4 regions of the Fictibacillus nanhaiensis genome follow, and region 1 is predicted to be linked to each of the others. Evidence: riboswitches for the same ligand, from Rfam matches in the RefSeq annotation. Region 1 holds a riboswitch; each other region holds the start of a gene.
What was found. Region 1 has a riboswitch for S-adenosylmethionine ahead of ACFS5O_RS04185 (acyl-CoA dehydrogenase family protein). Riboswitches for the same ligand answer to the same signal wherever they lie in the genome.
Positions count from the first base shown of each region.

Region 2: it holds a riboswitch for S-adenosylmethionine, as region 1 does, so the genes downstream of both, ACFS5O_RS13985 (YezD family protein) here and ACFS5O_RS04185 (acyl-CoA dehydrogenase family protein) in region 1, are expected to answer to the same signal.
Region 3: it holds a riboswitch for S-adenosylmethionine, as region 1 does, so the genes downstream of both, ACFS5O_RS19975 (PLP-dependent aspartate aminotransferase family protein) here and ACFS5O_RS04185 (acyl-CoA dehydrogenase family protein) in region 1, are expected to answer to the same signal.
Region 4: it holds a riboswitch for S-adenosylmethionine, as region 1 does, so the genes downstream of both, ACFS5O_RS13485 (alpha/beta hydrolase) here and ACFS5O_RS04185 (acyl-CoA dehydrogenase family protein) in region 1, are expected to answer to the same signal.

Region 1 covers NZ_JBHUPF010000006.1:74,415-82,363, forward strand. Annotated here, with positions in the region: gene ACFS5O_RS04165 (hypothetical protein) at 1-122, shown strand, start outside; gene ACFS5O_RS04170 (C1q-like domain-containing protein) at 195-692, opposite strand; gene ACFS5O_RS04175 (oxalate decarboxylase family bicupin) at 889-2,067, opposite strand; gene ACFS5O_RS04180 (DUF817 domain-containing protein) at 2,194-2,976, opposite strand; gene ACFS5O_RS04185 (acyl-CoA dehydrogenase family protein) at 3,099-4,256, opposite strand; SAM riboswitch class I at 4,543-4,655, opposite strand; SAM riboswitch class I at 4,808-4,909, shown strand; gene ACFS5O_RS04190 (LLM class flavin-dependent oxidoreductase) at 5,026-6,417, shown strand; gene ACFS5O_RS04195 (MetQ/NlpA family ABC transporter substrate-binding protein) at 6,441-7,247, shown strand; gene ACFS5O_RS04200 (hypothetical protein) at 7,356-7,535, shown strand.
Region 2 covers NZ_JBHUPF010000006.1:2,008,676-2,016,156, reverse strand. Annotated here, with positions in the region: gene ACFS5O_RS14020 (sirohydrochlorin chelatase) at 1-545, opposite strand, end outside; gene cobA (uroporphyrinogen-III C-methyltransferase) at 546-1,331, opposite strand; gene ACFS5O_RS14010 (DUF3906 family protein) at 1,344-1,565, opposite strand; gene ACFS5O_RS14005 (nitrite/sulfite reductase) at 1,580-3,208, opposite strand; gene cysC (adenylyl-sulfate kinase) at 3,234-3,833, opposite strand; gene sat (sulfate adenylyltransferase) at 3,799-4,995, opposite strand; gene ACFS5O_RS13990 (phosphoadenylyl-sulfate reductase) at 5,023-5,736, opposite strand; gene ACFS5O_RS13985 (YezD family protein) at 5,832-5,975, opposite strand; SAM riboswitch class I at 6,256-6,360, opposite strand; gene ACFS5O_RS13980 (sulfite exporter TauE/SafE family protein) at 6,574-7,473, shown strand.
Region 3 covers NZ_JBHUPF010000015.1:32,672-40,620, forward strand. Annotated here, with positions in the region: gene ACFS5O_RS19965 (ABC transporter permease) at 1-340, opposite strand, end outside; gene ACFS5O_RS19970 (aliphatic sulfonate ABC transporter substrate-binding protein) at 363-1,352, opposite strand; gene ACFS5O_RS19975 (PLP-dependent aspartate aminotransferase family protein) at 1,450-3,240, opposite strand; SAM riboswitch class I at 3,430-3,545, opposite strand; gene ACFS5O_RS19980 (hypothetical protein) at 3,723-4,832, opposite strand; gene ACFS5O_RS19985 (nitroreductase family protein) at 5,094-5,741, opposite strand; gene ACFS5O_RS19990 (hypothetical protein) at 5,831-6,055, opposite strand; gene ACFS5O_RS19995 (hypothetical protein) at 6,116-6,661, opposite strand; gene ACFS5O_RS20000 (general stress protein) at 6,763-7,194, opposite strand; gene corA (magnesium/cobalt transporter CorA) at 7,259-7,949, opposite strand, start outside.
Region 4 covers NZ_JBHUPF010000006.1:1,904,912-1,912,860, reverse strand. Annotated here, with positions in the region: gene ACFS5O_RS13490 (MetQ/NlpA family ABC transporter substrate-binding protein) at 153-974, opposite strand; SAM riboswitch class I at 1,103-1,219, opposite strand; gene ACFS5O_RS13485 (alpha/beta hydrolase) at 1,267-2,073, opposite strand; SAM riboswitch class I at 2,194-2,315, opposite strand; gene ACFS5O_RS13480 (spore germination protein) at 2,476-3,990, shown strand; gene ACFS5O_RS13475 (GerAB/ArcD/ProY family transporter) at 4,007-5,119, shown strand; gene ACFS5O_RS13470 (Ger(x)C family spore germination protein) at 5,112-6,191, shown strand; gene ACFS5O_RS13465 (LURP-one-related family protein) at 6,490-7,008, opposite strand; gene ACFS5O_RS13460 (bifunctional metallophosphatase/5'-nucleotidase) at 7,162-7,949, opposite strand, start outside.

The DNA.
Region 1 (7,949 bases):
TTCTTCATAACGAAAAGGTTGTACAGTATGTGGAAATTAATCGTAATCAATCGGATTTTTCGATATGTAGTAAGGAATATATTTCTCCATTAAAAGCTTTAATAACAATTAATAGACATTGATTAAATATAGCATAAATAAACCGCAACAAGGTCCGTTGCGGTTTATTTATGCATGTCTGTAATAAAACCTATTTAACCGATCTTCGCACCCTCAAAACGAGTTGCGATTGGGTTTACTTCAATTTCAATCGTTGCGCCTGAGGGACTTGAAGCAACGACTTGAACTTCATCGCCTCTTCTTAACTCGACGAGCGATGATGTCGCTACGATCGCGTTTGGCGATGTAATCGTTTCTTGACTTCCTGCAACGATCTCGCCGTTTACACGAATGCCAACGAATGCAGAATACGGTGTTCCCGTATAAATCGGCAAAAAGATACTAGCTGTAAACGTATAAATGCCATTGCTTTTTGGAACAAACGTTGATGTATCTGGATTGTATTCATTATTACTATCGAAAACCTCTACCGGATAAATGACTTGATTTGGTGTGGAGCCTAAAATAAATTGAAACAGATCTTTAACTGCTTTAAAGGCAGAAACTGTCTGGCAAGGCTGAACCTTTCTATGCTTGCACTCACAGTCTCTTTTCATATGTGCGTAAGGATTCTGATCATAATGGTGGTACATACAAACTTTCCCTCCTATTTTCACTCTGAACTAGAATCTAAATCAGAGAATAATCTATCAGATTATTACTAGTAGATTATGCGGACAAGGTGTAAGTGGTGTGTATGCATAGAGGTAGGGGAAGTAGTTTTACTAGAAAGAATGAAAGAAAGCGATTAGTAGTTTCTAATCGCCGTTAATAGGTATGATCGTGCATTTAATCATATTTCACAACTGGCCATTTTTCTTTTCTAAGAGAGTTCATGAGCTCAGGACTAGCGTTCACATTCGTTTGCACGATTTCTTTAGGCGTTAAAGCCATCCATTGGTTTAAAGAAACATCTGCAAAACGGTCACTTTTAAACATTTCTAAAAACCAGAGGCTCTTATTTCCGGTATTTTGTACATAATGACCGAACGCAAACGGAACATATCCCACGTCTCCAGCTCTTACATCAAACGTTCGTGCTGTGCCATTTCCAGCGAAAGCGGTCATGCGCCCTTGACCGGCTAAATAATATTGCCACTCATCATTATTCGGATGCCAATGCAACTCTCTCATTCCGCCAGGTTTTATTTCAACTAAAGCAGCAGCGATTCTCTGTGAAATCGGAAAATTAGTAGAATCAACGATACGAACGGTCCCACCTGGAGTAACGAGAGGTTTCTGTGCCATTAAACGGTGTGTGAAGCTTAACGGAACTGTTCCATAGGGATCAGGTACAGCTTGTGTTTCAATCGGACCGGGAACGGTAGACTGATAAATATAACGTTGTTCAGTCGGAATGTTCGCAAACGCGCTCTCCGGTATACCGAAGTTGGCTGAGAGTACTTCTTTTGGTGTATGTGCAAACCAATCTGAAATAGAAAACGTACTAAGATCAGAAAAATTTCCATTATCAAAAACAAGTAAAAACTCACAGCCTTCTTCAAGCCCTTGAATCGAGTGAGGAATGCCAGGCGGGAAGTACCAAAGATCACCTTCACCCACATCGGCGATAAAATTCCTGCCGTTTTGATCAACCGAGGTAATCCGAGCACGGCCTAAAATCATATAAGCCCATTCCGCTTCTTGGTGCCAATGCAGCTCTCTCACACCGCCTGGGGTAAGTCGCATATTTACTCCGGCAAGCGTCTTGGCGACGGGAAGCTCACGAACCGTAATTTCTCTCGACCAGCCCCCAAAATTTAATTGCATATGTGTATCTGAATAGGAAAAGCGCAAATTCGGCACAGTTCCCGCATCTGTTGCAGGTGAAACTAGCATATCCGGATTTTGTATGTCACGCATGATGTCGCGAGGTCCTAAGTCGGTAGCACCCGCACCATCACTGCGAATCGGCTGAGGAATCTGCATTTGCCTTCGTTGCTGTTGATCTTTAGGGTTCTTATCCATGTGATGAGCTCCTCTCTTTTAGAAGGTTTAAACGTCATCTCTGTATGCATATGGAGGGGACATCTTGAACATGCAGATTTATTACGAAGGGGCATAACAAAAAAACACCTGAAAGCTAAAGGTAGCTTAAAGGTGTTTCGTATGCGTGAAAATCTCGTCTTGGTGACTTTTTATCCGTTTTAACTGTGCCACGATAATGATGCTGATGATCACGAGCAAGAACCAAGAGCTGATCTTACCAATATGAACGAGTGACCAAGCGGCTTCCTGATTCGGATACTGCCAGGCACCTAGAAACGTTGTAATGTTTTCAGCGATCCAAATAAAAAATCCGATCAACAAAAAGGAAAGAAGGATCGGCATCTTATAGACACGCTCGTTGATCGTATAATGAACAACGGTCTTATAAAAGATAGGAAATAAAAGCAGAATCAGAATCCATCTGGCATCAAACAAGTAATGATGGATAAAAAAGTTTAAATAGATCAGCACACAAATACCAAAAGAAAAGAGAGGATACGGCCAACCCGTTATCTGTAGGTCGAGCCTTCTCCAGCTTTGGCAAATATAGCTCGCAACACTTGCATACATAAAACCGCTATAAAGAGGTACACCGTAAATTTTCGAATAAGCGTCTTCTGGATAGCTCCAAGACCCCATATGAACTTTAAATAGTTCTAGAGCAAGTCCGATCAAGTGGAAGACACAGATGACTTTAAGTTCATCAATCGTTTCAAGTTTCGTTAGAATCATAGCAACTTGTGTGATGAGACATAAAAGAAGTATGAAATCGTATCGAGGGATGAACGGAATGCTGAAGAACTTTGAAAGAGCTAACGCCCCAAAGATGATGACTGGGAAGATGCAAGAAAGAGCTTGTAAATAAGTGAATGTAAGAAGCGCTCTCATGAGTAGACCACCTTTTATTGATTGATATGGAAATATATTGTATCCATAATAACCTATGGTGATCCAAATCTCATCATACAAAAATATGTTGAGTTTAACATGAATCTGTCAGTTGACTTCATTTATTTCAGCGCTGCATCCGCCAAAGAATAAACGATTGCATCATCTGTTGGTGGATTATGAAGTCCAGCTCTCACATCTCTGAAATGCCGCTGAAGCGGATTTTGTACAGAAAGACTTCTCGCCCCAACGATTCTCATGGCAAGATCAACGACTCTATTCGCACTGTTCGTTACAGAATGCTTAACGGCCGCAAGTTCTGTACCTAGATTCTTACGTTGTTCAGGCTGATTTACCCATTTTTCAGCAACGGCATGAAGAATTGTTCTCGCTTGGAATAGCTCAAGTTCAATCTTGCCAATCTTTCTTCTCACCTCAGGTACTTCTGAGATAGGTCCTGATAACGTGTTAGGGCTATATTCTGACGCAAATTCAATTGCATAATTCCGCGCAGCTCTTGCGATACCTAAGTACACAGCAGGGACTTGAAGATACCAGCCTTTCGGAACGATGTTCTTCTCATCTTCAACAACAAGAAGGTTTTCCTTGGACACATAAACATCTTTCAAAAGGAGATCGTCACTTTTTGTGCCTCTCATAGAGATACTGTCCCATGTTTCTTTTACAAAAACCCCTTTTTCACGATGATTCACTAAGAAAAATCCTTTATGGTTAGTTTCTGAAATGGTAGCGGTTACGACCGAGTAATCAAGGGCCTCTGCCATAGAAGTAAAAGCTTTGCTTCCGTTGATCAACCATCCATCTGCTTTCTTAACAGCGGTTGTTGTAGGAATACCTCCGCGAGAAGGACTTCCTGTCGCACGCTCTGTTTGTGCCAAGTTGATGAGTGCTTTTTGTTCCACTACTTTCCGGCTAAGATCAGCGAACGCATCACCACTCCAATGCTGGTTTTCCGCCGCCTCTAAAAAAGTACCCAAATGCCACCCAAGAGAAAGGGCAGTAGGAGCATCTCCCTCCGCTAAATGTTCTTGAATGGTTAAGAATTCAACTAGGTTTAACCCTTTACCGCCATATTCTTTTGGAATGGTAAGAGAAAGAAAGCCAGCATCCTTTAAATCTTGGAAATTCTCATAAGGAAAAACGCCTTCTCGATCTACAAATTCTGCCCGTTTCTTGAAAACTTCTTTTAGTGCTAGTGCGGTATTTATCGCTTCTTCAAAATGATCTATTTCAGTGGTTTTTCTCAATGGAATGCTCATAGTTCCCTCCTAATTTTTTTATCTGTAAGTGGTTTTTGGTTTTGGATTGGTTTTGTTATAAGTCTTCTTCGATAGGTTGATTGCAGCGCAAGGTGCTAGACTCCTGCGGGACGAGTGAGCAGGTGAGACCCTTAAGGGCGCGAAGCGCGAAGTGGCTCACCGCTCGCCCCGCGGAAAGCGAGCGTCCTGGAGCGGAAATCAACTACACACAAGAACAGCGAAGGAAAAACAAAAAAGCCCTCTTTCAAAGACGAAAGAGGACGTAGATTCCATATGCTAACACGCTCTCTCATCTTTCAGACATTAAAAAAACATCTGCTGGAATTAGCACCTTTCTTTTGAACAAAGCGGTTGCTGCAGGATCGTAGGACCAGTTCCTCCCCTGACTCTTGATAAGAAAATATTTAATTATTAGTCATCACTATAGAGGATAATGCCAACCACTGTCAACTAAAAACTGATTGTTAAGAAAATTATTTTATTTTTTTAAATTGCATTGACAGGCTATTTTTAATCCTGTATATTTCGTTATTAAATTGAATCATATCGATTTCTTATCGAGAGAGGTGGAGGGACTGGCCCTTTGAAGCCTCGGCAACAACTATTTTTAGGACTGTGCCAATTCCAGCAGGCGAAAGCTTGAAAGATAAGAGGAAATCTATATACGTATGTTTATTTCACGTATTTTTTAACCTCTTCTCATAGTTGAAGAGGTTTTTTATTTTCTCTTGGAACGGGTACGAAAAAATTGGATACGGAGGAATGTATGTTGAGTAAAGAAATTTTGTTGAACGCGTTTGAGATGACGAGTGCCATGCACAATTCTCATGGCCTTTGGAAGCACCCGGAGAACAAGAGACATAGAGGTTATAAAGATCTAAAATACTGGATTGAGTATGCGAAGCTTTTAGAAAGAGGGAAGTTTGATGCTGTGTTCTTTGCAGATGTATTGGGCGTTTATGACGTTTATAGACAAAGCAAGACACCTTCTATTCAAGATGGACTTCAAGTTCCTTTAAATGATCCCGCACTTCTTGTATCGGCTATGGCGAGCGTAACAGAAAATCTATCTTTTGCCGTGACGGTAAGCACAACGTATGAACAGCCGTTTGGGAACGCGCGCCGCTTTTCTACGCTAGACCATCTAACGAATGGCCGAATTGCTTGGAACGTAGTCACCTCTTATCTGCCGAATGCGGCAAGGAATTTTGGACTGCAGAATATGATTAAACACGATGAACGATACAACATCGCAGATGAATATTTAGATGTTTCTTATAAACTTTGGGAGAGCAGCTGGGAAGACGGAGCCGTTGTTGAAGATGTTGAAAACAATAAACTGGTGGATCCTGAAAAAGTTCATGAGATCAATCATGAAGGACAATATTTTAGCGTGGAAGGACCTCACTTAAGTGAACCATCTCTGCAGCGCACACCTGTTATCTATCAAGCGGGAACGTCTGAGAGAGGACGAGACTTTGCGGCAAAGCATGCTGAATGCATCTTTGTAGGTGGTCCAACACCAGAGAGAATTCGTTTTTATGCGGACGACATTCGTAAACGCGCTATCAAACATGGCCGAAACCCAGAAAACCTTAAGATCTTTTCATTTTTAAATGTGGTGGTGGGGAGAACGACTGAAGAGGCGGAGGAGAAATTCAAAGAATATGCAAGTGTTTGGAGCGCGGATGCTGCAAAAGCGCAGTATGGAGCGAGCGGTTATGATATCGCGGAGTATGAAGAGTTAGATCCGGAACTTCCATTCTCGTACAACAAATCAACAGAGGGCGGACATTATAAAGCCGCCACACTCACTACGGATGCGCCTAAACCGTTAACAGTGGGAGAAGTATTGAATCGCTTCGAGTCTCCTGACAGAGGTAGTTTCATAGTGGGGAACCCTGAAGAGGTAGCGGATGGTATTCAAAAGCAGTTTGAAGAGTCTGGCGTAGACGGTTTTAACCTAAATCACCTTGTAACACCAGGAGACTTAGAAGCTTTTGTAGAGCTTGTTGTACCTGTTCTTCAAGAAAGAGGACTATACAAAAAAGAGTACAACAGGGGCACGCTTCGTGAAAAATTGTTTACACCTGGACAACCTTTGCTGCCTAATGATCATCCAGCGGCTAGATTTAGACCGGTGTTAACGGAAAGTAAATAAGTGGAGAGTGGAGGAGAAATCTTATGAAACGATTCAAAGTCTTTATATCAGCAGCGCTCTTAATCGGTATTCTAGCAGGGTGTGGCGCTTCAGGTGAGAGTGAGAAGAAGATAACACTCGGCGCAACCGTGCCTTACAGCGACATGCTAGAAAAAGGTGTAAAGCCATATCTCGAGAAAAAAGGATACGCAGTTGAAGTAAAAGAATTCAATGATTATGTACAGCCGAATATCTCTTTAAAGAGTGGTTCGTTAGATGCAAATTTGTTTCAACATAAAGTGTACATGGATGCTTTTTCAGAAGAGAATGATATGAAACTAGCTTCTGTGATTACGGTGCCTACTGCGCCAATCGGTATCTATTCTAAGAAATACAAGTCAATAGACGAGATTAAGCCCGGAAGCACGGTTTCTCTAGCGAATGATCCAACGAACTTAGCAAGAGGCCTTACTGTTCTGAGAGACAATGGACTGATTGAAATCGATTCTTCCGCAAATCCACTCAGAGTCTCGGAAAAAGATGTCACGAAAAATCCAAAGAACTTAAAGTTCCAACCTGTAGAAGCCGCTCAAACACCAAGAACACTAGACTCCGTAGATTTAGCGGCAGTTAACGGAAACTTTGCTCTATCATCAGGTCTAGATTTAAAGGATGCGCTAGTAAAAGATAAACTTCCAGAAGATATCATCAATCGAATTGTTGTACTTGAAAAAGATAAGAATTCACAGCTCGCAAAAGATTTAAAAGCTGCCGTAGAGTCAGATGCATTTAAGAAGGTCATTCAAAGTGATTTCGAAGAGTTTCATAAGCCAGATTGGATGAATAAGTAATTTCAATAAAAATCAGCATTTTATGTGCTGGAAAAGCTGTACGAATGCCGTTGCCAACTCTCTTAGATGTTCATAGAATATGTTATGTTGACTCAAGGGGGGATTAGTATGAGTAACTGCCCGCACTGTGGCCTTTTCCGATATGATCTAAGTGGATGTATCTGTTCTGATAAAGAATTTACTAGTGATTGGAATCAAAGATATATCGAAGAAATCTTCAATCCAAACAACCATCAGGTGAATGGATCGAAGAAGACGAGACGTCAACAAAATCTCTTAGACCTGTAAGAACAATAAGACTTATTCATTCTTACTATAAATGTTACAAAGCCGACTTTTTGATTTGTACTTTTGATCAAATCATGAGTTGGCTTTTTTATTTTCTTTTTTAATAGCATTTTTTTAAAGGTTACTTTTGGAAGTATTGATCTCCGTTGCAGATACTCGCTTTCCACGGGGCAGGCGGTGAGCCACATTCGGACGTTTCACTCTTAAGTGTCTCACCTGTCTAGTTGCAGTGACTAGCCCCTCGAGGTCAAAAGGTAAATAGATCATGAAGGTAAAGAACACCTTCCTTGCCTATTTACCTTTTGCTTGTCGGGGCTGAACGAGCCACTTTCACATTTAGGACTGCCCGCCTGTCCCGTAGGAGTCTAGCAACTTACACTCCAATCAAAGATTCAAGAAGACAATGAAAGCACA
Region 2 (7,481 bases), 1.9 Mb from region 1:
TCGCGACTATTCCATAGAGCCTCTTCAAAGCTCGGTACCGAACCGGTTAAAAAACAAGCTTGAATACTAGGAATTCCGTAATGGTTTTGAACGTTAGCCGCTATTGCATCTAGATCCCGCTTTACATCTTGATCCGTGCTGCCTCTTCCCACCAGCAAGATATGTGTATTTTCACTTAAACTAACTGTACTTTTCGTGATCTTCTCCCACAACAAATGCGAAATGGCTTCGTGTACACCGAATGGACGCCCGTAAATCACTTCAACTCCTGGATGTTGATTCTGCAAGTGGTGAAGTTCGTTTGGAATATCTATTTTTATATGATTAGCACATAGTAAGAACACAGGAATCACAGAGATACTCGTTGCTCCTTTTTGTATACACGTTTCGAAGCCTTGGGTAATAGAGGGTTCAGCAAGCTCTAAAAAACAAATCTCTTTGATAGGCACATCTACTTGTGCCATACAAAGTCTCACAAATTCTTCCGCTTCCATACGACCTTTTGCCAGTCTTGTACCGTGACAGATAAAGAGCAATGCCTTCATTTACAGAGCCTCTCTAACGGCAGCGAGCTTACTCGGTTCTTCATGCAGCTTTTCAAACCATTTCAGTTCACTGCGAAGTCGAACAACTTCACCGACAATGATCATGCTCGGATTCTCAATTTGTTCTTTAACCACGATTTCCTCAATCGTATCCAGTGTACCTGTAACGGTTCGTTGATTTTCTAAAGATCCCCACTCCACAAGGGCTACTGGTGTTTCTTTGCTTTTTCCGTGTCTCGTCAACTGTTCGCAAATATAACCTAGGTTGCCGACTCCCATATAGATCGCTAACGTATCAATGCCGTTCGCTAGACTTTCCCATTTCAGTTCATCTTCTTCACCTTTTTTACGATGGCCGGTAACGACCGCAAAGCTTGAAGCGATGTTACGATGTGTTACGGGAATTCCCGCATAGGCAGGTGCTGCAATCCCTGATGTTATTCCAGGAATCACCTCAAACGGAATACGACTTTTTGCAAGTGTTTCTGCTTCTTCTCCGCCTCTTCCAAACACGAAGGGGTCACCGCCTTTTAGCCGAGTTACTACTTTTCCTTTTTGAGCGTGTTTAACTAAGAAACTGTTGATTGTTTCTTGCTTCATGAAATGGTAGTTTGGCAGTTTACCGCAATAAATTAAGTCGCAGTCCGGTCTTGCATAAGAGAGCAATTCTTTATTCACTAATCGATCATATAAAATGACATCCGCTTCCTGAATACAACGCAGACCTTTTACGGTTATCAATCCTGGATCTCCAGGGCCAGCTCCGACAAGATATACTTTTCCCATCATCATCACTCCTTAAGGATTTAATATCGTTTCACGTTCATAAAGCACGAACCCGTTGCCCGTACGAATTCTTTTCTTTTCATAAAGAGAGATCTCATCAACTTCAGGCTGTTTCAAAAAATACTTCTCGAGCTCGATGTCAACCAACTGAAAAGCCTGTTCATCTGTTGAAGCGGCTATCACAACGGGTATAACCGTTGATTTTGAAATGACTTCAAATCTGTATAAATACATAGCGAGACTCCTTTTTATGAGACTTTTTCTTCTAATTCTTCAGCAATTCGGTCCAGTTCTTTTTGAAGCTGTTCTAACCCAAGTCGGTTTATATAGTCAAAAAAGCTTTCTGCTGGAAGTTTTGTATTTTTAAATACAGTAAGGAAACGGAAAAGTACTTCGTCTAACGAATCCGCACGGAACTTTCCTTTTAGCTTTTCGTTAAACTTTCCGCCATCATCAAGTGTGCCTCCTACATAAATCTCAAAGGCTTGAACCATCTTTTTCTCTTTTGTTTTTAACAATACGCCTTGAAGGCCAATATCTGCGATCTGACGCTGACCGCAGGAGTTAGGACAGCCTACCATATGAATTCTAACGGGAACATCGAGGGTGATTTGCTGATCGAGAATCTCAGCAATTCTGCGCATTCTTTCTTTCGTTTCAACGAGTGCTAAGTTACAATACTCGATCCCGGTACAAGAAACAGAATGACCAATGAAAGATAGAGGCTGCGTGGTGATGCGTTTGAAAATTTCTTTTTGTAAAAGCAACTCGACGTTTTCGTGTTTCACATTAGGAATAATTAAGTTTTGAGAATTTACCGTTCGAATCTCACCGTTTCCGTATTTCTTTGCAATTTCAGCAAGCTCTAAAACTTCATCAGCATGAAGTCGGCCAACAGGTACGTTAAAGCCGATATAACTTAAACCCTCTTGCTTTTGAGGATGAACACCATAAAAGTATCCGCCGTTCCATGTTTTAAGAGCATCTTTTCCTTTAGAGTGAAGCGGTCCCGTATATTCTAGAAGCTTTTCTTTAAATTTTTCTGGTCCCCAATCCGCCATCAAGAATTTAAGGCGTGCAAGGTGACGCTTTTCCCGATAACCATAGTCACGGAAAATGGTAGTAATTGCGATTGAAACCTCTTTTACCTGATGCGGTTCAATAAACACATCAAGGGGCTGTGCTAAGAATGGTCTAGATGATAAACCGCCGCCGATCTTTATGTGAAATCCAGGTATCTCTTTATCTTCAATTTCTTTCAAAGCTGGAGTAAATGCCACACAGTTAATTTCAGCATGAGCACTATTGTTCACATTGGAGCTAATGGACATTTTGTATTTTCTCGGCAAATTTGAGAAATCTTCATTATGCTGAAAGAACTCATAAACTTCTTTTACAATTTCAGTGGTATCGAAGAGTTCGTGAGGATCGATGCCCGCGATTGGGTTCCCCATGATGTTTCGCGTAATGTCCCCACACGCACCCGCGCTCGACAACCCAACTGCTTCTAACCGATTAAAGATATCTGGAATCTGTTCAATGGTCAGCCAGTGAAATTGAATGGCCTGACGTGTCGTGATATCGAATACGTCTCTTCCATAATCTTTGCAAATATGAGCTAATGCTTTTACTTGTTCATAACTTAAAATGCCTGATGGAACATTAACCCTCATCATAAAATAGCCGTCTTCTTTAGGACGCTGCAGATATAGGCCAGCCCACTTGAAACTATCCCATTCTTCTTTCGGAATAGAAGAAAAGCCGTTTTCTGCGTAATGAGGAATATCTTCAAATATTTTCAATCCATCTTTTACGAGCTTTTTTTGTTCTGTTTTGTTGATCTTCGGATTATCTGCCCACGCTTTTTCATATGCCATCGTTTTCGATCTCCTTTATCGTTAGTTAAATCAACTTCCTGTTTTTCAAATAGTTTAAGATGACCTCAACACTCTCGGTAACGCTTTGTTCGTTCGTATAAATGGTAAGAGCAGGTGATACCGGTTCTTCGTAAGGTGAATCAATTCCAGTAAAATCTGGAATCTCACCTTTTCGCGCTTTGTCGTACAATCCCTTTGGATCTCTTTTCTCACATTCTTCGATTGGACATGATACAAAGATTTCAATAAACTCTTCTTCTGAAACAATTGCCTTTGCCTTCTCTCGATCTTGTATAAATGGAGAGATAAACGCTGTCAGCACAACCGTTCCATTATCAACAAACAGCTTAGAAACTTCTGAGATTCTGCGGATGTTTTCCGTTCTATCTTCATCTGAAAACGATAGGTCACGGTTTAATCCATTTCGGATGTTGTCTCCATCCAGTACATAATTCCGGATGTTTCGATCGTAAAGTTCTTTTGCAAGTGCATTTGCAATGGTTGATTTTCCAGAACCAGAGAGACCGGTAAACCAAAGAACAAAACTGGAATGGTTATTTTGCTTTCTTCTGTCTTCTACTGTAATCGAGCTATCGTGCCAGATTATATTGTGCGGTTTGCTCATTAGAATCTCCTTTTCGCTCTTTTTCTTCATGTTTTCTTAGCCCTTTTATTAAGACTTCTACTACTTCTTTACGGCTAAAAGTGCTAGGCGGCAAATCACCATTACGAAGCAGTTCTCGTACCTTTGTTCCAGATAAAATCACATGATCTACACTTGTGTGAGGACACGTTTTAGAAGAGGCCATTGCTTCACATTTTTTACAGAAAAAACTGTGTTCAAAGAAAAGTGTCGTTATACCGATTTCATCTGCTGTAAACTGTGAAAAGATTTCTTGTGCTTCATATGTCCCGTAATAATTACCGACGCCTGCATGATCACGGCCAACAATAAAATGTGTACAGCCATAATTTTTTCTAACGAGAGCGTGAAAAATGGCTTCACGCGGACCTGCATAGCGCATTGCGGCTGGAAAAACAGCTAGGAAGACACGGTCACTTGGATAATAGTTTTGTAAAAGAACATGGTAGCTCTCCATTCGAACATCAGCTGGTATATCATCTGATTTCGTTTCACCGACGAGCGGGTTTAAGAAGAGGCCATCCACCGTTTCAAGCGCTGTTTTTTGGATATATTCATGTGCACGGTGAACTGGATTTCTCGTTTGAAAGCCTACTACTGTTTTCCAGCCCATATCACGAAACGTCTTTCTCGTTTCACTAGGATCGAGATGATAGGCTTCGAATTCCTTTTTCAGGGGACGTTTAACGAGCGTGATGTCTCCGCCTACATACACAGAAGGACGATCCAGCAATTTCTTTACACCAGGATGATCGTTATCAGTCGTTTTGTAGACTTTCTCTGCTTCTATTTGCTTAATAGGAGTATAAATATCACTAACCTGCAGGATTCCGTAAGTATCTCCTTTGTACGTTAACCGAACTTCTTCACCCACGCTGAGTCCTTCAGCTGTTTCGCGATTCACCGGTAACGTGATTGGAAGGCTCCAAACCGTTCCATCACTTAGTCTGATGTCATGAACAACAGATTGATAGTCTTCTTGATTTAAGAATCCTGTTAACGGGCTATATGCTCCTATAGCGATTAATTCAAGATCACTAAGTGCTGTCGCATCGAGAGTTATTTCTTTTTTTATGTGTTGATAAGGTGTCTCTGGCTGATAACGGTTGATTAATTTTCCTCCATGGGGCTGTATGGTACTCATTAAGTTTCTCTCCTCCTGAGATTCTCTTTATTGGCTATCGCTTTGATGAAGGCCGCATTCTAGTTTTCCTAAACCAGACCAACGTCCAGAACGAAGGTCATCTGCGTTTAGTGCTGCTTGTGTACATGGCTCACAACCTATACTTGGATAGCCATTATCGTGAAGTTTGTTATACGGCAAATCATATTTGTGGGCGTAACGCCAAATGTCTTTCCAAGTCCAATGAATAAGCGGACAAATTTTAATGCTTTTAAATCGCCCGTCCCGATTAACAAATTGCGTGTTTTGGCGGGTAGGTGATTGTTCACGGCGCAGTCCTGAAAGCCAGGCTGCTACTCCATTCAGTTCTTCTTCTAAAGGAATCACTTTTCGAATATTGCAGCATTGATTCGGATTTGATTTCCAAAGCTGTTCACCATACTTACTTGCCTGTTCTTCAAGAGATAAAGCCGGTGTTTTTAATTTGATACGAAGGGATGGATATCTTTTCTTCGCTGCTTCAATGACTTCATACGTTTCTTGAAAATGCAGATGCGTATCAAGAAAAACAATTTGAGCATCCGGTTTTACTTGATGAACAAGATCAACTAGGACGCTTCCTTCAAGTCCGAAGCTGCACGCATAAACCAGATCATCTTCATACGTTTCATAAGCCCACTTCAAAACATGCAGTGCACCTTTTGTGGGGTTATCACTGTTAAAATCACGCGTTTTGTTGTCCCATGTTTCGTACGTTAGCAATGTGTTACCTCCTTCTTGCCATTAAAAAAGCGGCTTTAACGTTTTTAGGACTTTGCCCAATCGTTAAAACCGCCTCTAGTTTTCTAGTCAGCGAGCTATTTAATTCTGACCTTCTCGTTTTTTTCGAGTTGAATTACTTTTCCATCTTGTACGATTAATGTGATCGATCCAAATTTGATACTGCTCAGCATTTGTTTAAGCTGAGGAAGAAAATCGTTTGCACTCTTTTCGTTCGCCACTCCACTGCCTCCCTTTCTAACATTCTATCTTTAAAAGGCTTTTTTCTAAAAATGTCGTTTGGTCATTTTTGTTTTGTCTTCATTGACAAGTTGATTGGAGCGCAAGATGCGAGACTCCTGGGGGATCAGCGGGACAGGTGAGACACCTAAGGACACAAAGTGTCGAGGTGGCTCACCGCACGCCCCCCGGAAAGCGAGCATTCTGGAGCGGAAATCAACTACTCTCAAGAGCAACAAAAAAACCTTCCCATTTCGGAAAGATAGTGGAGGTAAACGTATTACCTTATCTTCCAAAATGTAAAAACATTCTGCTGGAGTTAGCACCTTACGATTGCAGGTTGCCGGGTTTCATCGGGCCAGATCCCTTCACCACTCTTGATAAGAGTTTAAATTTTATAAAATCATATCATATCTGAAATGGATATCAAGACCTATTTTTTCATTTTTCTATTTTTACAAAAAATTTAAACAAACAGTTGACTTTTTATCTTTTAGGATCATATAGTATTAACTAAAATTTAATCCGTATCGCTGATCGGTAAACCGAAGGCTCTTAACATCACTTGTTAAGGGCCTTTTTATTTTGAGGAGGAAGAATATGAAAAAGTTAATCGTATTGGCTCTAATTGGTCTTGTTGCACAGTTGATTGATGGTTCACTAGGTATGGCTTATGGCGTTACATCTACATCATTGCTCTTAGTAGCGGGAATTGCTCCTGCAGCTGCATCTGCATCAGTACATCTTGCTGAAGTCGTAACCACTGCGGCATCCGGCGCTTCTCATATTAAGTTCGGAAACGTTGACCGGCAAGTCGTTCTTCGTCTAATCCTCCCCGGCTCTATAGGAGCTTTTGTAGGTGCTTGTTTTTTAAGTAACCTGCCTGGAGATGTTGTTAAACCATATATCTCTATCTTTTTAATTATCCTTGGGATTTATATCTTATATCGTTTTTTGTTCAAACTTGGAGAGAAGAAACAAACAGCGAATGGTAAACCTTTTACAAAGAAACAACTTATTCCACTTGGATTATTAGCAGGTTTTTTAGATGCTACAGGTGGTGGAGGCTGGGGCCCAGTCACTACTCCGGTCCTAATGGCAAAACAAGATCTAACAACCAGAAAAGTGATCGGTTCTGTCGATACGAGCGAATTTGCAGTAGCTGTTTCTGCTTCACTCGGTTTCTTTATCGCCCTTGGTTGGGAACAAGTTGAATGGCTTTGGGTCGGAGCTTTAATGATTGGAGGAGTGATTGCGGCTCCCATTGCCGCGTGGCTTGTCCGTCTTATACCCTCACACATACTAGGGGTCTTAGTCGGAGGGCTCATCATTATTACCAACACAAGAACGCTTCTTCACACTCTTGGAGTGCCACATAACATGTTGTTCTCGATCTACTTTGTACTTGCTGCTTTTTGGGCGGTTGGAGTTATCTATGCGGTCAAAATCAATCCTGAAAATAAAAATCCGAAATTTTTAAAAAATTCTGTTGACTATTGATTATGAGC
Region 3 (7,949 bases), on a different contig from region 1:
CTGTTTTTGCATATCCAACGATCGCACCAATCACAACCGCCGCTACGGTCCCGATTGCAAACCCTAAGAATACGCGGGTCAGTGTAATTGAGATATGTCCGAACAGCGATCCATCTTGATACATACTGATAATTTTTTCTAAAATGATGGTTGGTGCAGGCAACAGGTGTGCAGCCAAAAGTCCCGTTCTAGCCGCGATTTCCCAAATTACTAATAGAATAATAGGCAGGATAGAACCTATAAGAACACCTTTACCGATTTGAAAGAATCCTCTAGATGATGAGAGCTTCTGAGGGGAAGCTCTCTGTGCTACTTTCCACTTGTGTGTTTCAGAAATCATCGACACTTCCTCCTCTCTCTCCTTATTGGTTAATCACTTTTTCTGCAAATTTCGGATTGATCAGTTTCTTTACAAGATCTTCGATGTTCGTATCTTTTTTGACAATCTCTTCTTTTTGGAGTACTTCGCCTGCAGCCGATATAGCTTTTTCATGCTGTGATCCTGGAACAGGTTCCTCGAAGTTGTTTCGTTGCAGTTGTTTTTTTGCGACATCTTCTTTAATCCCCGCTTCTTCTGATAAAAGTTTTGCTGCTTCCTCTGGATGTTCAATCGTCCACTTTCTTGCTTTCTCATAAAGTTCAATCACTTGTTCGACTTGCTTTGGATGGTTTTTCGCAAATTCAGAGCGTACGTTTAACGTTCCATACGTATTAAAGTCTGGATTACGATAAATGTACTTCGCACCGGATTCTACTTCAGTTCTCGCCATGTGCGGATCTAACCCAGCCCAAGCATCCACTTGCCCTTTTAAAAGGGCATTCGCACCATCAGCATGTTGTAGATTTACAATCTGTACATCCTTTGCAGACAGGCCAGCATCTGCAAGTGCACGGAGTAAAAAGATATGTGGGTCCGTTCCAAACGTTGCTGCTACTTTTTTTCCTTTAAGATCCTTTACATCTTTAATCGGTGAACCGTCTTTTGCGACAAGAGCCGTCCATTCAGGCTGGGAGTAAATATAGACTGATTCGATCGGTGCTCCTTTGTCTTTTGCGATCAGTGCTGCAGCACCAGCTGTTGATCCAAAATCAACGCTATCTGAATTCAAAAACTCAAGCGCTTTGTTGCTTCCTTGACTTTGAATCCACTCTACTTCTATCCCTTCTTTTTTAAATGCTTCTTCTGCCCATCCGAACTTTTTAAGCGCTAAACTAGTCGGAGAGTAAAACGCGTAATCGAGTCGGATCTTCTCTGGTTTCTCTCCCTCTTTCGCACTGCTAGAACAGCCTGATAAAACCAAAGCGCCAGCTATGCTTAAAGCCAGTGTTGCTTTCTGCCAAATCTTCAACATGTATTTCCCTCCACGTTTCTCTCTTTTTATATGGCTATTTTTTTGAGTTATTCTTGAAAGTCGTTGACTTCCGTTCCCGGCTTACCGATTTCTATTTTTAAAGTTCACACGCATACGTTGAAATAGTTCCTCTTAGACGTTGTGCTTCTTTATACGTACATCTGTTATGCACCACATCGATCCCAGCTTCTTTCGCAATTTTTGCTGCTTCTGGCGAGATGACACCTTCTTGTAGCCAGAACACTTTTGGCTGTGTGATCGCTGCTTCCTTTGCGAGCTCAATCGCTGCTTCTGGACTTCTAAATACTTGAACCACATCGATGGGAAACGGAATAGATTTTAAATCTGGATACGCTTTTTCATCAAGCACTTCTGTTTCTCTTGGATTAACCGGAACAATTTTATAGCCAAGTCGCTGCATTTTTCTGGCTAATCTATGGCTGGGTCTTGCAGGATTGGAACTGAGTCCCACGATCGCAAGCGTCTTAGGACGTTGAATTTCCTGATCATTCTCAACTGCTCGATACAGTGATGATTGCAACGCCCAACGAATAACACCCTCATCATTTATCGTGATCTCCGTGTTATCCGTCCCTATCCCAGTTGCCGTTTGTATCGCGCGATCAAGATCATTCGTAAGATCTTTTACGGACTCAAGTCCGACCGATAATCGAATAAGTTCTTCTGTTACGCCTGTTGCTACTAATTCTTCTCCACTCAGTTGCTGATGAGTGGTAGAAGCAGGGTGGATGATCAATGATTTTGCATCCCCAACATTCGCAACGTGTGACCACAATGAGATGTTGTTGATAACCTTACGCCCAGCATCACGTCCGCCCTTGATTCCAAAGTTTACGATCGAACCAAAACCATTGCTTAAATATTTCTTAGCAAGCTCATGACTTCTGTGCGAAGAAAGGCCAGGGTATGAAACCCAATCTACAGCTGGATGTTTTTCCAGATACTCCGCTACTTCTTGTGCGTTCTTCGCATGTTTTTCCACTCGTAGATGCAGTGTTTCTAAACCTTGTAAAAGGAGGAATGCATTGTGTGGACTTAAACATGCTCCGAAATCTCGTAAAAGCTGAACGCGTAATTTAGTCGCAAAAGCCAATGTTCCAAAGTCATTCGCGTATCTTAATCCGTTATAGCTGTTATCTGGCTCCGTAAATCCTGGATACTTCTCTGAGTTCCAATTAAAGCGTCCTCCGTCTACCACAACACCGCCAATGGCTGTTCCATGTCCACCGATCCACTTTGTGGCTGAATGAATGACGATGTCAGCTCCAAAACTTAACGGCTTTGTTACATATGGGGTTGCAAACGTATTATCCATGATTAAAGGTACACCGTTCTCATGCGCAATATCTGCTACTGCCTCAATATCTAGAACGTTAAGACTCGGGTTGCCGATCGTTTCAGCAAAAAATCCTTTCGTGTTTGGAGTAATCGCTTTTCTGAAGTTCTCAGGGTCTTCTGCATCTACAAACTTTACGTTGATTCCATATTTCGGGAGAGTAGTAGAAAATAAGTTGTACGTTCCTCCATATAGATTGGTAGCTGCAATAATCTCATCTCCTGCATGTGCGATATTTAAGATAGCTAGCGCAATCGCTGACATACCAGAAGACGTTGCAACTGCTGCTACACCATCTTCTAAAAGGGCGACTCTTTTCTCAAAAACATCGACTGTTGGATTCCCGATCCGGCTATAGATATTCCCTGGCTCATCGAGTGAAAATAAGCTCTGTGCGTGATCTGTATCAGAAAAAACATAGGATGTAGTTTGGTAGACAGGCACTGCACGTGAACCTGTTGTTGGGTCAGGCGCTTGACCCCCGTGTAGTAGTAATGTTTCAATATCGTATCCATCAAATGATTTTGTCATAAAAAATCTCTCCTTCTTATTATTAATTCAAATAAAATCTATAGGAAAACTAGGAATAAAGATTAGTGCTTATCCCTTTTGCTATATTCAATTTTTAAAATGAAATAAGTGACTAAGTGATGTTTGTGTGTGAAGTATGATAAGGGGAAAAAGAAAAACCCCCTTCCTAAGAAGAGGGTTTTGGTCCTCCTCTTATCTTTCAGATCAAAAAAGATCTGTAGGAATTGGCACCTTTCCAAACCAAATGTGGTTTGTTGGTTGCCGGGCTTCATCGGGCCTAGTCCCTCCGCCTCTCTGGATAAGAGATATTCAAATTATGTTTAACACATTAACGTGCTGATGTTTATTTAGTTCTTGAATAGGATTATAGAGTATGATGTTTTAGAAAGTCAACCGTTTTTTGAAAAATCATAAAAGTTATACAAAAGAAATGAGTGTTCAACTGTCAGCTTTGAATTAAGATTATGCCCATGCTATGCCGGTTATGCTAACTTTGTTCCACTTTTTTCATCCAACCATTGAAACTCTTCAATTTTTTTTACAAGGACCGTTATCCGATTGGCAATTGCATCTCTCTCACCGTAACGAATTTTCTGTTCGTTAGATAACTCATCCGTCTGAAGTAGTTGCCAATGAATCACAGTTAAATCAGTAAGTTGAATAAACTCCTCTTGTTTCACTCGACGCTTTACAGCTAGATCTCCTTGAGAATATCCTTCTAAAAATCCGTCAGCGATCCGTTTCAATCGATCTTCATACCGATCAAATTCATGTCGCGCATAACGTGGTGCATTAAAAAATGTCGGGAACAATGTCCTGTAATTATTAAGAAAATTCCCAGCAAGTGAATCCCCGCTATATAAGATGGGTACAGGATCGATTAAACTGACAGTACCATCTGAATGTAGCAATATATTCTCTGGAGATGTATCTTGGTTAGTAAGTACAACCGTTTGATTCTCTATCTCTCTATCATCCAAACAGTTTTGAAGGTCAATCAAAGCAGCTGGAGATATGGACCCATCATATGTATCTATAAATTTCTTAAAATCATCTATGTACTCCTTGTTTTCTTCTTTCATAGATTCTGATACATCGGAATGAAACTTTCCTTCAATATGTTTTCCGTTCCATGAGAGATAACCGAATCCTTTTAAACCATGATCTACAGCATTCATCTTGCGAAAGAACTCCCCAAGTTCCGCTCCGATATGAAACGCTTCTACAACCGTTAGTTGATCTAGCTTTATTGCTTTTCCCGCATATGATTCCACGGTAAACGTTCTATCTTTTTCTACATGATAGTTGAAAAAATCAGGGCAGATCCCTGGTTTAACTTGGTTCGCTAACTCATAGTATGCTTTCGTTCCTGCATATTCTGAGTGAATGGCCTCTTCGTCAAACTCTATGTTCCTACCATACGCCTCCGCTTTTGGAAATCTTACTACCACAGCATCGCCGGTGCGTAGTTGAACGAGATACGCAAGATGCCAAGCTCCTTCACCTAAATATTGAACCTGAGTCGGATCTTTAAGTTCTTCTAACCCACTTTGTTGCAATGCATAATCAATCAAGTCAAATGTCTCTTTCATAAGAAGTTCCTCTTTCTAAAATTGAAAATACGTTTCAAGAAACATATATTCGGTATATGTCGAAAAAAATCCTTTTTTCTTAGGTTTTCTTGTAGGTCTGAAGTCTTAAGAAGAGGTAAGAGGATGAGGAGTTTAAGAGGGATGGCACGAGTTGGCCTAGCATTTTCATATGGCGCTCGTATTTTTCATATGGCGCTCGTCCAGCATGCTTTTCAGCCGCTGGACGAGCTTTTCAAGGAACTTACAAAGTCCCAATCACCATCAATCTACATATGTGACGATGTCTTCTACTGCTTTTCTTGCGAGTTTTTTCGGTTGATCTTGTGGATGCCCGAGCGAAATAACCATGTTGATCTGCTTCTTAGATGGAATATCTAAAAAGTCACGAATCGCATCTTGTGCCAGCAGTACTGGTCCAGTCATCGGGCAAGTACCAAGTCCACGCGCATGGGCTGCAAGCATCAAGTTTTGGATCGCTAAACAGCTACTCTTGATTCCTTCCTCTTCCCAAACTGACTCTTCAGCAAGTTCAATCGGATCAAAGATCTTTTCTCGAAACTTAGATTCGTAAGGAGTGGCTAAACAGATGATCAATACGGGTGCTCCAGAGAACGCCGTCGCGTATGGACCAAAAGAGCGCGTCAGCAATTTTGCTTCCTTCGTTTTTCCGTTTTCTTCGGCCCTTGCAGCCAATTTATGAATAGCATCCCACGTCATCTCTTCGATTTTCTTTACTTTATCTTTGTTTCGAATCACGATAAATTCCCATGTTTGTGAGTTTGTGTCGCTCGGAGCATAACGAGCGCAATCCATGATTTCATAAATGTCTTCTTCAGCAATTGTTTGATCCGTAAACTTTCGGACACTTCTTCTGCCGTGCACGATTTCTTTAAAATCTTCGTATTTCATGATTGTCTCCTCTAGCACATGTATTGGATATTCTATATGTATTATACAAAAGATTGGAACTCTCTACAAAATACGTAAAAGAACAGTGCTTATTTTGCACTGTTCTCTGTTGCTTCTCTATCTTTTTTCGTTTTTATTCTTAATCCGATCAGGATGAGTGAAGCTCCCAATAATACACTTATGATATGGATCGGATCCATATTAAGAGACTCCCTTTGAACATTTAACTTCTCTACATACATTCCAAGCAGATAAGTACTGATCAGAACGATTATCCCAGCAGTAATGAGTCCAGCCTTCACATATGGCCTCATGGAAAAACCACCCTTTTCCCTTTTACATATATCTTATTCTTAGGAAAAGATAGAATACCTTTATTTAAAAACAATTTTAGCTAACGAATTGGCTTTTGCAAGATTCATCCTTTCTTCAACGAAAGAACGCACTTCCTCTTCAGCTTTTTTCTTGATTACAAATTCGACATATCGTTCACCTGTATGAAACCGAACTAAACCCCAACTTGGATATCCTGGATTTTCTGCTTGAAGTCCAGTGATCCAATCCACTGATTCAATCTGGTTCCAATCATAAAATTTAGTAGCCGATACAACGCCTTTTTTCCCGATCGCACCTCGCCAAATTTGAGTAAAATAGAGAAGTGTAAGAAACACCAATAAACAAATCATTAAAACATTTACAGGCATCGAAAGTTTCAGCAGACCAAAGCCTTGTGTAATGATGACCACAATCATAATCTCATGTGTCCAAAAATTCTTCTGTGTATATTCTCCACTATAAGAAAGTCCATAGACCGGAACTGCTCTTTTTTTGTCTTTTACATTTTTTAAAAGGTAATAAACGGCTGCCAAGATTCCTAATACGATTAAGATTCCAAAAAACACATTCAAAAAGAGTTCCATGTTTAAACACCCCACGTATCTTATATACAGTATTACGAATAAACAATGGAAAGAGTTTCAAAAAAGTATAAAAGACACCTATTAAAGGTGCCCTTCTGATTTTATTTTCTTTCAACCATAACTAAGATCTTCCCATCTTGTAGATCCTGCATATAACGCTCTGCATCACTTTCCGAAACGTCCATGTTTTGCAGGATTTCTTTCATATCCGCTTCATCGTGATCAAACATTGAAGCAAAAGGTCCAGCTGCAAGAAGTGGTCCGACTCCTGGTACTCCGAGGCCAGGGACGGCAATTCCTCCTCCAATACCTGTTAGAAAACCTGCGATTGTGCCATATGTAGCACTGTCTGCATCATCTTCCGTAATTTTTCTTTCATTTACATGAGTTTCATCTGCAACTTGGTCAACCATCTCATCATCTTTCGCAACGATTGAAATATCAGATGGATGATATCCTTTTTCGACCAATGCTTTGATTGCGCCAACCGCTTCTTCTTCTTTGGTATATGTACCGATTATATCTTTTTTCATTTGGTTTCCCTCCAAACGGTTCTTTACAAGTAGGTTCCCCTGTTAAGCATTTTTTAAACGGTACTCAGTCTTGCTCGAACCAACCTTTTTTCTTAAACCAAATGGACATAACCGCGCCTAATAAGACCATAAAACCTAATACATAGAAATAGCCATTTTTTGTTTGAAGCTCTGGCATGTTTGCAAAGTTCATCCCGTAAAGACCTGCGATAAACGTTAGCGGCATAAAAATTGTTGTGATGACGGTTAATGTTTTCATGATATTGTTCATACGGTAAGAGTTAAGAGAAATATAATTATCACGAATATCCGATGTCATCTCTCTGGCTGAAGTCATCATATCTGTTAACCTCAGGAGATGATCGTAAATATCATGAAAGTAGGACCTTTCTTCTGCATCTAAACCCACTCGTTTTGACTCGAGCATCCGATACAAAAGCTCCCGCATAGGTACGACCGTTTTTCTTAATGTTAAGAGATCTCCTCTAATATCAAAGATCTGATTAATGATTTTAGGTGCTTCATCATCTTCATTGCTTTCGATAGAAATGACTCGTTCTTCTAGTTCATGCATAATGGGGAAATACATATCTACTAGTTTATCCATCAACTTATGAAGAAGCTCATTTTTACCAAGTTCAGGCGGAACAGTCTCTAGTCCACTTAAATAATTCCACACAAAATCAATCTCTGGAACGTTTGTTTTATGATACGTAACCACACAGTTTTTTGTTGTAAAGATATCAACTTCAGTT
Region 4 (7,949 bases), 1.8 Mb from region 1:
CATTACGACTTAATTTTTCTTTTCTAAACTTAATTTTTCTTCTTTAGACTTAATTCCTTTAAAAGAGACTTCCAGGCTCCCTACTAAACACTTTAATTCATTATAAAAGCTGCCTAGACGAGTACCTTTCCCCATCTAGACAGCTCATTTAATTACTCTTTTACAGCTAGCACAGAACCTTTGTACTCTTTATCGATAAAATCGGTAATCTCTTTTGAATGAAGTACTTCTAATAAGGTTTTTATTGATTTCTTATCTTTATCGCCTTCACGAACTGTAATGATATTCGCAAATGGTGACTCAGATCCTTCCAATGCGATAGAATCCTTCTTCGGATTCAAATCTGCATCGATCGCATAGTTTGTGTTGATGACAATCGCATCGCCCTCATCGTTTTCATACGCTTTTGTTAAAAGACCAGGATCAATGTCTGCTACAAATTCAAGGTTTTTCGGATTTTCTACAATATCGCTTATTTGCGCTTCATAACCTTTACCTTCTTTTAGCTTGATTAGTCCTTCTGCTTCAAAGATTGAAAGGATACGGCCGTGCTCAGCGATAGAGTTGCTCAAGATTACTTTCCCACCATTAGGAATGTCTTTTAATGATTTATGTCTTTTTGAGTAAACCCCCATCGGCTCTAAGTGAACAGCACCTGCGTTTTCGAATTTATACTTCGGATTATCTTTCACCTGTTGAGTCAAATATGGAATATGCTGAAAATAGTTTGCATCTATTTCTTTTTCATAAAGTGATTTATTCGGTAAGATATAGTCTTGGAATTTTACAATTTCTAATTCAATACCCTTTTCCTTTAAAAGCGGCTTCGCTTCTTCTAATATTTCAGCGTGTGGTACATTTGATGCCCCAACTACCAACTTTTCTGTTTTTTCTCCACCACTTGTGGATGAGCCACAAGCTGCTAATGCGAATACCACCAAACTTGCGAGTAATACTTGAATGATTCTTTTCATGATCTGATCCCCTATCCATTATTTTCTATATAACCTTTGATAAAAGCTCTCTTAAGAGGTGGTACAAAAAAAGCCTCCTGATCTCATAAAAGAGACAGAAGGCTTCTCGAAAAACATTTCCGATTATCCTCTCATCTCTCAGTGTGACCACTGTTAGATTTAGCACCGTTTTCATATTGGCTGTTCAACATGAATGGTTGCCGGGCTTCATAGGGCTAATTCCCTCCACCTGCTCTCAATAAGAGTATTCCTATCAAATTACTTAGTATTATTACAGGTATTCAACAAGTTGTCAAACACTTTTTTTCAAATTATTCTGAACAGGTACTGTTACGTTCGTTAACAACCATTCTGAAGTGGCAGTTATAAGCTTGTCAAAATGCTTAATAGAAGAATACGTATGATTTGCACCTTCTATTAGAAACATGGAAGTTGTACCTCTCATTGCTCTAATAGAGTGTTCATAATAATCCAAACAATAATTACAAGAAATAACTGGGTCACTCGTTCCATGGATAAACAGTGCGTTTCCACTAAATTGCTGGATAGCCTCTAGTGGCGAATAAGACTCAAGTGAAAACAAAAATTCTTCTGTTATGGCATACCCTAAGTGATCAACAACAGCGTGCTCTCCGTTGTAACCAACGATTTCTTTAATATCGGCAAATGGATTTCCTACAGCCGACCACGTGATAACATTATGAACTCGATCATCATCCGCTGCCGTGCAAGCCGCAACAGCTCCACCTAAACTATGACCAATTAAAGTTATAGAACGTTCCTCAACACTAGGGAGTTTGCTTCCAAAAGAAATTACTTCCTTTGTCTGATCAATAAAACAGGCAAATTCATTTTCTCCATACTCCCCTTCACTCTCACCGCAGCCTGCATAATCGAAACGCAATACAGCATATCCAAGTTTAACAAGAGCTTGAGCCGTTTTTACAAATAAACGATCAACGCCAATTCGTGTACTTGTAAAACCGTGGCAGATAATAATTAACGGAGTCTTCTTTTCACCTACCCCATTTGCCTGAGGTAAATGAAGGGTGTGAGCCAGTTTTCTTCCCTTCCACCATATACAATCCGATGCCACCATATCACCCACTCCTTTTCTTATAAAATACCTTTAATCGCAATCGTCTTATCTTGCCTTATAAAAAACAAAAAACCATGTTCCCTTTGAGAACACGGTTTCATACTAAAATATCCGTTCGTTCTCTCATCTCTCAGCAAAGAATGCTGTTAGATTTAGCACCGTTTCGGTCAAAACCTTTCATGTTTCGCCGATGGTTGCCGGGCTTCATAGGGCTAAATCCCTCCGCCTGCTCTTAATAAGAGTTTGGTTATTCATTTAATGATAATCATAGGCTACTCGCTCATGGTTGTCAATGTTATATATCATAACGGTACATTCCACCTTAGAGAATATTTTTATGTGCCAAGGAAATGCTAATGGAATGTAGTAGGTTCACGACGTATTAACGAACGGGTGATATCAATGATATTTTTTAAGAAAAAAAAGAAAAATCAACAACAAGAAGCTAAATCAAATTCTACAAAAGGTACATTGACATTTCCAGAACTCATGAAAAAGCTGACCGCTTCAGCCGACTTTTCTACTGTGAAGCAAACATCTCTTAGCACCTTCTATATCTCTTATTATAAAACACTTGTAAATCCCGAATTTCTTCATCGTGATTTATTACCGTATATAACAGAAATGCCTCTAAAAAATTTAGACGATATCCAGAAGCATCTACCTTTAGATGGAATGGTCAAATCGAATGATGTTCATGACATCGCGAACAAAGTAACAGAAGGCTTTATTCTCATTCAAATGAATAAAGGCGACCCAGAAGGTTTGCTCGTTCCCAGTCTGTCGACTGAAAACAGGCAGATTTCGATTCCTGAAACCGAATTTAGTGTTGTTGGTCCAAAGGAAGCATTCGTAGAATCTTTGGATACCAATTTAAACTTGATTCGTAAAAGACTTCCTATTCCTGAATTTACAGTAAAAGAAGTGCGTGTTGGAAAACTTTCTAAAACGAGAGTTGCCATTATCTATATTGACGGAATCGCTGATGCAGAGAATGTGAACACTGCGATTCAACGTGTTAATGACATCGAATACGATCATGTCGTAGACAGTTCCTATATCAATCAAATGATCTCAGACAACGAGAACTCTCCCTTTCCACAGCTCATTGATACAGAAAGACCTGATCGAGTAGCCAGTGTTTTGTCTGAAGGGAAAGTGGCGATTATGGCTGATGGATCTCCTCATGCACTGACCGGCCCGACAACTATTGTAGAATTCTTTTCAGCTTTTGAAGACTATTTTTTAAATTGGACGCTCGCTTCTGTCTTTCGGTTGATCCGATTGATGGCGGTTATGTTTTCAGTGTTATCAACGCCGCTTTATGTTGCTGTACTAACGTTTCATTATGAGATGATTCCAGAAAATCTTTTAGCTACACTTGTGGCTTCACGTAACGATATTCCATTTCCACCTATATTAGAAGCTATCGTACTAGAACTTTCGATTGAGTTACTTCGTGAAGCTGGTGCGAGGCTACCATCTAAAGTCGGTCAAACGATCGGTATCGTTGGAGGTATCGTTATTGGAACGGCAGCGGTTCAAGCTGGTTTAACGAGTAACGTTCTTCTAATCATCGTAGCTCTAGCCGCACTCGCTTCTTTTACAACACCTGTCTATCAGATGAGTAACACGATTCGTTTGCTTCGTTTTCCCTTTTTAATATTTGCACAGTTCTTAGGTGTACTTGGTGTTGCGATCTGCTTTGCATTTATTGTTTCACATCTATTAAAACTTACTTCTCTCGGAAGACCTTACATCGCACCCCTATACCCGCTTCGTGTAAATGATTTAAAAGATGCACTCATCCGTATGCCTTTTAGTGTGCAGAACAGCCGTCCATCATCTGTTCGACCGCAAGATAAGGCGAAAATGAATAAAAAGCGCGCAAAAGAAAAACATGACATAGAAGACTAAAAAGCGAGGGGTATGTATGTCTCAGATCAGTGAAAACAAGCAGATATCACCTTATATGGCTTTTTATATGGTTACAACGATGCAGATTGGTGTAGGAATTCTTGGGTTCGAGCGATATATCGCAAAGACAGCTGGACATGATGCATGGATTTCTGTAATCATCGGGGGGCTTTTGTTCAACGTGTTGATCTGGATGATCTATCGAATCCTTTCTAGAGAAAACGCTGATATCATCGGTGTACATAGAAATTTATTTGGCAGATGGATCGGTGGTACACTAAGCTTTTTACTTTTAATTTATTTTAGTTCAACCATTCTAACTGTACTTAGAACGTATATTGAAGTGATTCAGATTTGGATCTTTCCTGAACTCGGAACACCGATCATCACCTTTATCCTATTAGGACTAGCTTATTCCTATGTTATAGGAGGAATCCGGGTTGTAGCAGGGCTCTCCGTATTAGGATTTTTTATGTCACTGCCTTTGTTCTTATTAAAATACTACGCACTTAAAAATGCACATTATACGAATTTTTTACCTATTCTTGACCATTCTTTTAGTGATTTGATGGCTGCAACAAAAGGGGTTACTCTTGATTATTTAGGTTTTGAGCTCATTTTGTTATACCTGCCTTTCTTAAAACATCCTGAAAAGTCTCAAAAATGGGCACATTTGGGTAACCTGTTTACGATGTTTACTTACCTGATCACTGTGTTTGTATCTTTTGTCTATTTTAATCAAGAGCAGCTTCAACATACGATTTGGGCGACTTTAACGCTTTGGAAAATCGTTGACCTTCCTTTTGCACAACGTTTTGAATATGCTGGAATCGCTCTTTGGCTCTTCGTAATTCTTCCTAACATCTGTATTGGTTTTTGGTCGGTTAGTCGCGGAATTCACCGGTTATATAAAATCAAGCAAAAAAGCGCACTTCGAACGATGATGTTCATAATCTTCATATGCAGTATCTTAGTCGTTGACAGGCAGCAAGTAGACATACTGAACACGAAAGTTTCTCAGATTGGTTTTTATATTCTATATGCTTACATTCCCTTTCTATTTGTGATCCAACTTATTTTAGGAAAAGGAAACGGAAAAGGAAAAGGAAGGAAAACAAGTAATGGTTAGAAAAAATATGATTATCGTTTTCACTTTATTCCTGCTAACAGGCTGTTTTCCAAGCAAGAAGATTCTTGAAGATGTTCAGCTCGTTTCCGCCGTAGGTTATGATTATAAGTCAAACAGCCAAGTGGAGTTAAACGGAATGGTAGCGATTCCACAAAGAGGTGAAGATGTCCCTCCCATTTCGGAAGTTTTCACAGCAACTACGAATACGAGCAAGATGGCAAGAGCATTGGAACAAGCTGAATCACCTAAACCATTCGAAATCGGACGCTTAGATATCGCTCTTTATAATCATCGTTTAGCTGAAAATGGTATCTATGATCTAGTAGACACACTTCAGCGTGATCCATCTTTAGGGCGCGATCTTTATATGGCAATCGTTAAAGGAAGTACGAAAACCTTACTAAAGCAACAATACCCACTCAGCGAAACACCTTCTAAGTATCTGCTTCAACTGCTTGATCAAAATATGAACGCAAACATACCAAAGTCAAACATACATGATTTTTTGTATAGATATTACGGAAAAGGAATGGATCCAAACTTGCCACTCATAGAGAAGCAAGGTGATCGAATAAGAGTAATAGGAACAGCTCTCTTAAAAGACGATAAAATGGTTGGACAATTGAAACTTGAAGATTCTTTCCTTTTAAAGCTTCTCATGGAACCCTTTGAAAAAGGCATCTATGAAGTAAAATTTAAAAATAATCAATTTTTTACGATTCAAAACCTGTCATCTAAAGTAGAGTATCAATTTAAAAACGTGAAACGCTCTCCATCAGTAGACATTTCGGTAAAAGTGAAAGGACGAGTAAGTGAAGCGCCTAAAATTCCGGTAAGTAATCCAGCTCTTATCGAGCAGCTTGAAAGTGCTACAGAAAAAGCGATGAATAAACGAACAAATAAAATCGTGAAGAAATTACAAAAAGCAAAGGTTGATACGATTGGATTAGGAGATCTTGCTAGAAGTAGAACTCGAGGATTTGATTTTAAACGTTGGGACGAACAATATCCTGACATCCCAATCAACGTTAAAGTGAAGGTGGAAATTACGCAGGCAGGGATTACGGAGTAGCCTCTAGTTTTGTGGGAATTCCAGCTTTGGATTAGTTTTGACGAGAAGTAATCTTGTGTCGAATATCGGATAAAAAATTTTATCCGTGAAATAATTAAGCTTATACGTGAATATATTGCAATTTAGCGTGATATTATTTTGAATTACCGTGGATATATGGCTAATATATCCCCTCTTGTATGTGTCGTGCGCACATTCAATTACAATGCCCACCTCAAATGGACATCACTCAAATAAAAAAGAAGCTTTTACTCAATGTTTTCAAAACGTTAAGTAAAAGCTTCTTTTATTAGTAAGTTCAGCCGCCAGAGCCTCCTGCACCAGCTCCAGCGGAAGATCGGTTTCGTTTTTCGATCGCATTTACTCCCATTACAACAGCAATTAGCTCTTCTGTTAATAAGCAATCTGAAGTGTGTTTTAACTCATAAGCAGAAGCTTGAAAAAATCCATTCACTTTTTTAAACGTCGCTACTTCCTCCTTGTTCTCATCAAAAACGGTATACTCTTTTGAAAAAGCAGGAGCTTCAATTTCATAATTTTGCACATTCGTTATGTAATGATATTTTTTAGAAAAGAACGCAAACGATGATTTTACAACACCGAGTTCCCTGCCGTCTGATTGCTTAACCACCCATTTTCCCGATAAGAAAGGAAAATTCCCTTCAATGATTACTCTTCCAGATTCATCTTCAATACTCACACCTGAAGAAAATGCGCTTCTTAGATCAAGGACACCTTGTTTCTGATGCTCTGCATTATAAATATCAGTTTTACCTGACGAGAAAAAGGTATCTTCAAAATACACACATCTTTCCATGACAACAATCCCCCTAAGTCACTTTGGCATTTATTTTTGCTGATCTTCTAACTGTTGAAGTCGCTTTTCAAGTTTCTTTCGCTTTTCTGTTCTTGAAACACAATAATGAAGGCTGTCGCAGCCATACAAAATGTAACCCATTCCATGTTATGGTCACCCCTTAATCTTCTGTAGTTCAGTAAATCTGGTATTAAAAGCGCTACTTACAAACTCTTTTTTCTCAGCATAAATTTCAATTACTTCTTTAATCTCTTCTGGCCGGTAAAACTCGTTCCGATTGTGGGCAAGCGATGGATAACCTGAACCTCGTTGGAGATAATCTGAAGAAGCAACCGAATACCATCTTTCTTCATCTAACGGTTCATCGCCTATTCTCATTTCAACGACTCTCGTTCCATCATGAACAACTTCTGCGCCTGATAAATGCAGACCACCTATATACTTCCCTCTGAAGCCTGGTCCTCTTCCATCTTGTAAGCAATGTTGAACATTAAGTGATTGTTGAACAGCTTCAAATATGTACTTCCCTTGAATCTCAAAAGATGTTGGGTTGAGGGGTGATGGGCAAATTTCGATACATTTTTTATGAGAAACGTAAGAAAAGATTCCAGCGTTAACAATCCCACTGTTGATCAAGCCTATATCGGTACTCAGCATATCCTTTAACCCATCTGCGATAAGATTTGTGAGAGGATTTTCATTGATCACATCGTGCCATAACGGTTCATCCATTCTATATAACGGTTTTCCTAAGATCTCAATTGCCGTTTCTTTGCTTCGTTTAAGAATAGAAAGAATCTCTTCATCTGATTTCGAATCTAATGTGTTATAAACAGCGGATTGTAAAAGCGTTTTGTGCGTACTGTTGATTTCAAGTTCTAGTACACCAATATGTTCACCAAAGTTCCCGGCACTTACGATGAACGTATCATTGACTACCT